Regions from separate parts of the Limnobaculum parvum genome, predicted to be linked through region 1. Evidence: predicted binding sites of a transcription regulator. Region 1 holds the regulator's gene; the other holds the start of a gene.
What was found. The regulator Fur, encoded in region 1, represses iron uptake genes when iron is present. The targets are predictions, from matches to a motif close to ATAATAATGAGAACNACTATCAA.
Positions count from the first base shown of each region.

Region 2: a site for Fur is predicted at 1,580-1,602, ahead of sodA (superoxide dismutase [Mn]). Genes of this name have one in related genera too.

Region 1 is NZ_CP029185.2:2,219,664-2,224,381, reverse strand. Features, by position in the region: gene glnS (glutamine--tRNA ligase) at 1-1,499, shown strand, start outside; gene HYN51_RS09250 (hypothetical protein) at 1,598-1,843, shown strand; gene fur (ferric iron uptake transcriptional regulator) at 1,893-2,339, opposite strand; gene HYN51_RS09240 (hypothetical protein) at 2,600-2,845, opposite strand; gene fldA (flavodoxin FldA) at 3,305-3,820, opposite strand; gene ybfE (LexA regulated protein) at 3,942-4,232, opposite strand; gene HYN51_RS09225 (alpha/beta fold hydrolase) at 4,419-4,718, opposite strand, start outside.
Region 2 is NZ_CP029185.2:3,614,954-3,619,671, forward strand. Features, by position in the region: gene HYN51_RS15270 (pyrimidine-nucleoside phosphorylase) at 1-742, shown strand, start outside; gene HYN51_RS15275 (cytidine deaminase) at 785-1,180, shown strand; gene sodA (superoxide dismutase [Mn]) at 1,692-2,315, shown strand; gene HYN51_RS15285 (zinc ribbon domain-containing protein YjdM) at 2,622-2,960, shown strand; gene yiiM (6-hydroxyaminopurine reductase) at 3,117-3,797, shown strand; gene HYN51_RS15295 (FadR/GntR family transcriptional regulator) at 3,895-4,629, shown strand.

The DNA.
Region 1 (4,718 bases):
ACTACCATGGTCTGTGCAACTTGCGTTTTGATGATACCAACCCGGTTAAAGAAGATATCGAGTATGTGGAGTCAATTAAGCACGATGTTGAGTGGTTAGGTTTCCACTGGGATGGTGCGGTTCGTTACTCATCTGACTACTTCGATCAACTGCATCAATACGCTGTTGAACTTATCAGCAAGGGGCTGGCTTATGTGGATGAGCTATCTCCTGAAGAGATGCGCGAATATCGCGGTACTCTGACTCAGCCAGGAAAAAATAGTCCTCATCGAGACCGCAGCATCGAAGAAAACTTGGCTTTGTTTGAAAAAATGAAGAACGGTGAGTTTGCGGAAGGTAAGGCTTGTCTGCGTGCAAAAATCGATATGTCCTCCTCATTTATCGTCATGCGCGATCCGGTGTTATACCGTATTAAATTTGCCGACCATCATCAGACGGGGAATAAGTGGTGCATCTATCCGATGTATGATTTTACCCACTGTATTTCCGATGCGCTGGAAGGAATAACTCACTCTATTTGTACTCTGGAGTTTCAGGATAACCGTCGTTTATACGACTGGGTTTTGGATAACATCACTATTCCATGTCATCCACGCCAATACGAGTTCTCTCGTCTGAATTTAGAGTACGCGATTATGTCTAAGCGTAAGTTAAATTTACTGGTGACAGAGAAACTGGTGGAAGGTTGGGACGATCCGCGTATGCCTACTATTTCTGGCCTTCGTCGCCGTGGGTATAGCGCTTCTTCTATTCGTGAGTTTTGCCGCCGTATCGGTGTGACTAAGCAAGACAATAACGTGGAGATGGTAGCGTTAGAAACCTGTATTCGCGAAGACTTGAACGATAACGCCCCAAGAGCGATGGCGGTTATCGATCCGGTTAAAGTGGTGATTGAAAATCTTCCACAAAATCATGAAGAGATGCTGACGGTAAGTGCGCATCCAAGTAAACCAGAAATGGGAACCCGTGCCGTACCATTTAGCCGAGAAATTTATATCGATCGTGCTGATTTCCGAGAAGAGGCTAATAAACAGTATAAGCGTTTGGTGTTAGGTAAAGAGGTTCGCCTGCGCAATGCTTATGTGATTAAAGCTGAACGGGTAGAAAAAGACGAACAGGGTAATATCACGACTATTTATTGTCATTACGACAGTGAAACTCTGGGTAAAGATCCGGCTGATGGCCGCAAAGTGAAAGGCGTTATTCACTGGGTGTCTGCACCTCATGCGCTACCCGCAGAGTTCCGTTTGTATGAGTGCCTGTTTAATGTGCCAAACCCGGGTGCTGCTGAGGATTTTTTATCCACAATTAATCTGGAATCATTGAATGTGGTGCATGGTTTTGTTGAGCCAAGTTTGGCACTGGCTAAACCTGAGTTTGCTTATCAGTTTGAGCGCGAAGGTTACTTCTGTGCAGATAGCCGCCATTCATCACCGGAACATTTAGTGTTTAACCGGACCGTTGGCCTACGTGATACCTGGGCTGCACAGGCAAGCTAATTTTTAGTCTTGATTGAAAGCGGTTAATATTAACAGCCTGTCAGAGAAATCCGACAGGCTTTTTTAATCAATAATGGATGTGTTTTAACGGAGATAGTATGCAAGACGCTGAGGAGATACTTCGTCAGGACTTTTCTCAAGTGGCGATTCAAACGGTCGAAGAAGATGAAGATGAAGATGAAAGTTCACTATGGTGCTGTTCTCATTGCGCTAGCAAAAATGTAGTCCCTTTTATTAAAGATAATAGGCCGACATTTGTGATGTTTATTTTGTTAGGGTTTTCGCGCGTTAAGTATCAGTACGGAATAATGTGTAATGACTGTGGGGAGTTCACCCAAAAATAATGCCAGCAGTGATTAGCTGCTGGCATATTTGAACCTGAGACTATAGGGCTTATTTGGGATCGTGTAATGTATCGTCTTTACGGCAATCACCGGAGCTGCATTTGCCATACAGATACAAGCTATGATTAGTTAACTTGATATTGTATCTTTCTGAAATTTCACGCTGACGTTGTTCAATAAATTCATCGCTAAATTCAATTACGCGTCCACAATCTAGGCAGATTAAATGGTCGTGGTGATGTTTTTGCGTCAATTCAAAGACTGATTTACCGCCTTCAAAGCTATGGCGAGTTACGATACCTGCATCATCAAACTGGTTTAGTACGCGATATACGGTAGCCAGTCCGATTTCTTCGCCCATATCAATCAGTCTTTTATATAAATCTTCCGCGCTAACGTGATGGTTATCAGGCTCCTGAAGTATTTCCAGAATCTTAAGCCGTGGGAGCGTAACTTTCAGTCCAGCCTTCTTCAGTGCGATATTATTATCAGTCATGCAGATTTGTTCCTAAATTCGGGGCGCCATGAATCGCTAGCGAATGATTAACATTATTGTAATATACCATTATAGAGCCAGACATATAAAATGAAAACTTTAGGGAGTCAGCTCAAATTCGATAGAATCGATAGGCAAAATCATAATTCTGACGATATTCAATCATTACTCGATCTGTTATTAGCTAACGATATCCCAAACCGCCGTGGCTAAAAATTCATTTCTTAATGTCTCAATAGGTAAATTACGCCCAATAATAACTAACAGCGTCTTACGGGATTCTTCTGCAGTTCATTCAGTTCCGTAATCAAAACAACAACCCGGTGAACATCTTGCACCATCAAGCAACGAGGTTCACCTTCAATTGCCATAATATCTTCATAGCGTAACATGCCATTACCATACTTTTCGATGGTAGTTTCTATAAATGCGCCAACAAGTCTGACATCAGATTCTCCGGTTTCAAAAACATAGGCGGTAATATCATTATTCCATGAACGGGCCAAGGGCTTGACCGGTTGATTTAAAGGGCGAAAATTTATTGGAGCCTATGCATATGCTGAACATAATTATTATAGTCAGGGATGCCAACCTAACATGAACAGTATCGTTAGAGCGGCATCTAATGGGTTGTTGAATATTGGCGCACGCATTTGCTCCAGAGATTTAGCTGGCGCTAAAATTTGCCCCTTATCGCGACAGGTCTGATACGTCTTAGCCCACGTCAAGAAACCAATACGAGGTTTAACCCATTAATTTTACACACGATCACAGGTTGATGAAATTCTTATTTTAATATGTGACTTATATCCACACACATTAAATCGAGTTAATTCTATTAAATTATTGGGGAATTAAATTTGTGGTGGGACATAATAACCACCAGTACAGTTCTGGTAGTTATTATGTATTTGATAATTTAGTAATATGCTTTATTAAGTAATACAAAAGCGGGGGGCACAGAATTAAGCAAGATTCATTTCGGCAGCGATCTGTTTAACCCAGGTTGAAACGCGTTCAGCGGTCAATTCTGGTTGACGATCTTCATCGATGGCTAACCCAATAAAGTGTTTATCATCGGCTAAACCTTTAGAGGCTTCAAAATGATAACCTGCCGTTGGCCAGTTGCCGACAATGGTTGCACCATGAGGTTCGATGATATCGCGAACGGTACCCATTGCGTCACAGAAGTACTCTGAGTAGTCTTCCTGATCGCCACACCCAAAAATAGCAACCAATTTACCTTCAAAGTCGATCTCTTCCAGAGTAGGGAAGAAGTCATCCCAGTCACACTGAGCTTCGCCATAATACCAAGTTGGAATCCCCAACAGCAGCGTATCAAAACGTGCAATATCTTCTTTACTGCTTTTCGCAATGTCGTGAATTTCAGCAACGTCTTTACCAAGTTGCTTTTGAATCATTTTGGCAATGTTTTCAGTATTGCCAGTGTCGCTACCAAAGAAAATACCTACGGTTGCCATAACGAGTTACACCTTTAATAAATATTAATACGTCGTATTCAATAATATACCATTGTTGATGCGGGTTGGCATCGTTAATCTGTGCTGCTTGGCACAAGGGCCGGGTAGCAGATCACCGATTTTATGACGGTCTGGTACGCTGTTTCTTATTCTCATTTAATAGCAAGATTTCTATCAACTCACTGCGGTTGATTCCTTGTCGGTCAGCAAGCTGATCCAAAACATCAACCGCATCCTGCGACAGTTTCAACTCCACACGTTTCAACCCACGAACCCTGTCACGTCGTAGCTGATTGCGTTTGTTGATGCGCAGTTGTTGATCGCGGGATAGCATGCTGGTTTTAGGACGACCTGGACGGCGTTCATCAGCGAAAAGATCCAGCGTGGTACGATCTAATTGTTCTTTTGCCATAAAATCAGAATACGAAACCAGATAGAAATAAATTTAATCATTCAGTTTAGGTGACAGCGGTTGTTACAGCAAAAATCATACCCTGCAATGTCACGTCGCCGCGGATGATAACGCAGTAGAATCGGTCAGCCAATGGTTAACCCTGCTAATTCAGCAAATAATTAACTTTATAACCGTTCGATATCATCACACCTGCAAAAATTTACGCACAATGTGAATAACGTGTTGTGGTTTTTCTGCATGAACCCAGTGGCCGCTATTGGCCACAACGTAGGCGCGGGCGGAAGGGAACTGACGTGCGATTGCTGGGCGATAACTGTCTTGAATATAAGGGGAAAGTGCTCCACGAATAAAGATCGTCGGATGTACCCAAGCTGGGACCTCGTGCCAGCCAATGATATCTGCATAGTGCTGCTGTAACACAGGAACATTGAATCGCCATTCCCCCTGATGAAAGGATTTTAGTAAAAACTGGATGACTCCTTC
Region 2 (4,718 bases), 1.4 Mb from region 1:
GAAAATTGCCGCAGGTTCTGACGCCATTGTGTTAGATGTTAAAACCGGCGCGGGCGCATTTATGAAAACCGATGAAGATGCCATTGAGTTAGCCAAGTCGATGGTTCGCATTGGTAATAATGTGGGTCGGCATACCATGGCGGTGATTTCTGATATGTCACAGCCGCTTGGCTTTGCTATCGGTAACGCACTGGAAGTACAGGAAGCCATTGATACGTTGAGGGGCAAAGGCCCGGCAGACCTGACAGAGCTGACCTTGGTGTTAGGCAGCCAAATGGTAGTATTGGCGAAAAAAGCCAATACGCTGGAAGAAGCGCGCCAGATGCTGCTTGAAGTCATTAACAACGGCAAGGCGCTGGAGAAATTCAAAGCGTTTCTAGCCAATCAGGGCGGTGATGCCTCGGTTGTCGATCATCCAGAAAGATTACCTCAGGCTAAATATAAAATTGAAGTACCTGCCAAAACCTCCGGTGTAGTGGCAAATATTATCGCTGATGAAATTGGCGTTGCCGCAATGTTGCTGGGCGCAGGCCGCGCCACTAAAGAAGACGATATTGATTTAGCCGTTGGGCTGATGCTGCATAAAAAAATGGGTGATAGCGTTAAGGCCGGTGATTCACTGGTCACCATTTATGCCAACCGGGAAGACGTCTCTAGCGTGATGGATAAGATCTATCACAGCATAGCGATCGCCGAACACGGGCAGGCACCTAAACTGATTCATACGGTCATTACCCAGTAAGCCGCTGGTTTATCCGCCACCTTATATCACAAGGAAATCACCATGACTGATAATGAACTGATCGAATACGCTAAAAAAGCCCGCCAGTCGTCCTACAGCCCCTACTCTAAGTTTGCGGTTGGCGCAGCGCTGGTTGCCGATGACAATCAGGTATTCCTCGGTTGTAACGTTGAGAATGCCTCTTATGGTTTAACTAACTGTGCAGAAAGAACTGCCATATTCAAAGCGGTATCGGAAGGCAAGCGCCAGTTTAAAAAACTGGTGATTATCGGCGATACTGAAGGCCCAATTTCCCCTTGCGGTGCTTGCCGTCAGGTGATTAACGAATTCTGCGCTCCGGATATGCCGGTTTTGATGGTCAATATGAAGGGTGAAGTAAAGCATACGTCGATAGCCGAGCTACTACCTTACTCGTTTGGGCCAGAAGACCTAAGTTAACGCAGTGCCCTTGGCAGTTGCAGTTGGCAGTTGGCAGTTGGCAGTTGGCAGTTGGCAGTTGGCAGTTGGCAGTTGGCAGTTGACCTTATTTTTGCCCTTCTATAGAGCACTGGAATTCAGTTGACGATTGAGAGAGGCTAGCACAATCCGCAGGGATGCGGATTGAGGCGCAGTGACGCCGGGAGCGGCTCTGCGCCGGTGCGTTCAGGCCGAACGAATGAGGAAGGAAGTCGCCTAAGCGACCTGGATTCGGGTGCGAAGGCGCGGGGGTGCAGGGGGCGTTCGCCTTTTAACGCCCCTTGCTCGGCCACTCGCACAGTAGCCAATTCAGTCTCAGCACGATTAGTGGACGAAACTTACCCCAGACTAAACCATCTATCACACCAATCGGCAATACCCCCACAAATGATAATGATTATCAATTGATATTCAATGCTATACTGATAGCCCACCATGAAATTGAAATGAGCTGTCTTATACACAGCGTTAATGTCCTTTGAGGAGTGATACGATGAGTTATACCCTTCCTACCCTGCCTTATGCCTACGATGCTCTGGAACCTCACTTTGATAAACAAACCATGGAAATCCATCACAGTAAGCACCATCAGGCTTATGTGAACAATGCTAATGCTGCGTTGGAAACGCTGTCTGACGATCTGAAAAGATTGTCTGCTGAAGAGCTGATAGCTCAGTTAGATAAAGTGCCTGCGGAAAAGCGTACCGTATTAAGAAACAACGCCGGCGGTCACGCAAACCATAGCCTATTCTGGAAAGGTCTGAAAAAAGGTACCGCTCTACAGGGCGATCTGAAAGCGGCTATCGAACGTGATTTCGGTAGCATTGATAGCTTTAAAGAGAAGTTTGAACAAGCGGCGGCTACCCGTTTTGGTTCTGGTTGGGCCTGGTTGGTATTGAAAGAGGGCAAGCTGGCCGTGGTTTCTACCGCTAATCAGGACAGTCCTCTGATGGGCGAAAGCGTATCTGGTGCATCAGGCTTCCCGATTGTCGGTCTGGACGTATGGGAACATGCTTACTATCTGAAATTCCAAAACCGTCGTCCTGACTACATTAAAGAATTCTGGAATGTGGTGAACTGGGACGAAGCTGCCAAGCGTTTTGCTGACGCAAAATAATAGGCTAATTCTCTAATTTTCATATAAATAGCGGAGACCATAGTGAGTAACTCGCTATGGTCTCCTTAATAAACATTTCGTTATCAGCCTCTCAATTAAATTTCTTCACTTTTGTCCTGAAAAGATAATTATTCTTTCGATAAAACGTGAAATTTTTATCATGAAAAGTGATTTCTCTGATGATAACCCCTCTCTCTCCCGCTATCACCTTCATAAGCCGATGGTTTATCCATGTGATAAAAGTGGTCATTTGTAGTAGAATAGCGCCCTGATTTTATTCACATTCTATTTTTTAGGGAAATTGACATGAATTCTATTCCAGCCTGCCCGGTCTGTTCATCAGAAAATACCTATCCGGACGGAGACATGTTCATCTGCCCTGATTGTGCTCACGAGTGGAACTCTTCAGAGCCCGTGTCAGCAGATGGTGATGTAAGAGTAGTGAAAGACAGTAATGGTAACGTATTAGCTGACGGCGACTGCGTAACCCTGATTAAAGACCTGAAGCTGAAAGGCTCTTCAACCGTACTGAAAGTGGGTAGCAAATCTAAACCTATCCGTCTGGTTGATGGCGACCATGAAATCGACTGCAAAATCGATAACACCAGCATTATGCTGAAAGCCTGCTTCGTTAAGAAAGTCTGATAAGCAGAAATAAAGCCACCGTTTTCTGAAAGCCGTGGCTTTTTTCTCCATCACCGCAGGTTCCAAATTCACTGTCCCTAAATCAAAAACTGGATACACCTTGCCACAGTCAGTATGCTGAAATGACTTAGTTACTCAGTGAAACTGGCGGTTACCATGATCTATCCTTTCGTCTATATCGGCAAAATCAAACCCTACGATGACCACTCTCCCAGTGCCATAGACAAACGTGCAGTGGATGGTGAGCTGTTACTTACGCCGCTGGGTTTTGAAGGCGACCAACAGGCCGATACGCGCTATCACGGCGGTGCCGATCGCGCTTTATGCCACTATCCACAGGAACATTACGACTACTGGAAGCTACGCTTCCCTGAACAGGCCGATCGGTTTGCTGCACCACTGTTTGGAGAAAACCTCTCTACCCAGAGCCTAACCGAAGAAACGGTTTTTATCGGTGATATCTTCCGTTGGGGGCAAGCACTCATTCAGGTCACTCAGCCCCGTTCCCCGTGCTATAAACTGAATTATCATTGTAATATTAATAAGTTCGCTCGCATCATGCAGGACAGTGGACGCTGTGGTTGGCTCTATCGTGTGGTTTCAGCCGGTAAGGTTAATCCGAACCAACCACTTGAGCTGGTCAGCCGCAATAGCGATGTTTCCGTCGCCGAGGCGATTTCTATTGCTTTTAACTCACCGTTTGACGAAGAACAGTATCGTCGCCTGCTCTCAGCCAGTGGTCTGTCCGCCAGTTGGAGCAAAAATATGCAGATGAGAATACTGACTAAACATATTGAAGATATGGAGCGTCGCTTGGTGGGTGCTTCTACTGATTAACGAATGCATAATCCGTGTTACGATAGAGTGTATGGTCAGACTGCCAATGCCCTTTCGGCAGTACCCTATCTCTTTGTAACTGATGATGGATATGTTGATGACGAAAACCACTGCGCCTTCTATGGCTGAATCTCTGACGCGCGACCTTGCTATTCGGATTATGCGCGGTGATTTGTCTCAAGTGCCGTCTCTGCCGGGAGAAAACGAGCTGGCGCTGCAATATCAGGTTTCACGCACCACCATTCGAAATGCACTACAGGTTCTTTCGGCCAAGGGTATGGTCTCTATTCAGCCGAAGCGTCGTAGCGTTGTTACTCCCCGCGAGCATTGGAACTTCCTTGACTCAGAAGTCCTGCTCTGGCTGACGGAAGGCGGAATGGAGCAGGAGATGGTTGAACAGTTGATAGTGACCCGCCTGATCTTCGAGCCTAATGTCGCTGCGCTGGCGGCAACCAATGCCACCGGTCGAGATTTAGCCGCTATGGAAGATGCCTGCCATTTGATGTCCGATGGCCAGCAACAAAATTCTCGTGAATTATTTGAACGTGGCGATCTGGCTTTCCATCTTGCGCTGCTACGCGCCAGTCACAACCCTTTCCTGTTATCACTGAGTAATGCGCTCTCTTCTGCTATGTCGCTTTCTTTTAAACAGACTCTGGAAGATGATGTTCGCCTGACCAAAGAGGCTGTCACTCAACACGTTGTTTTACTGGATGCTATTCGTCTTAAACAGGTTGATACCGCTAAACAACGAATGCGTGACATCCTGTTAAAAGCAGCACGGAAACGACTACAAAGCCATCAACCAGAAATCTTTACTCATATCGACTGATTCCTAAATTTTTTCACAATAAGATCTGCCTCACAGATCGTAATTTCCTTTTGCTCTACGCTTCTTGTATTACAAGATTACAAAGGTTG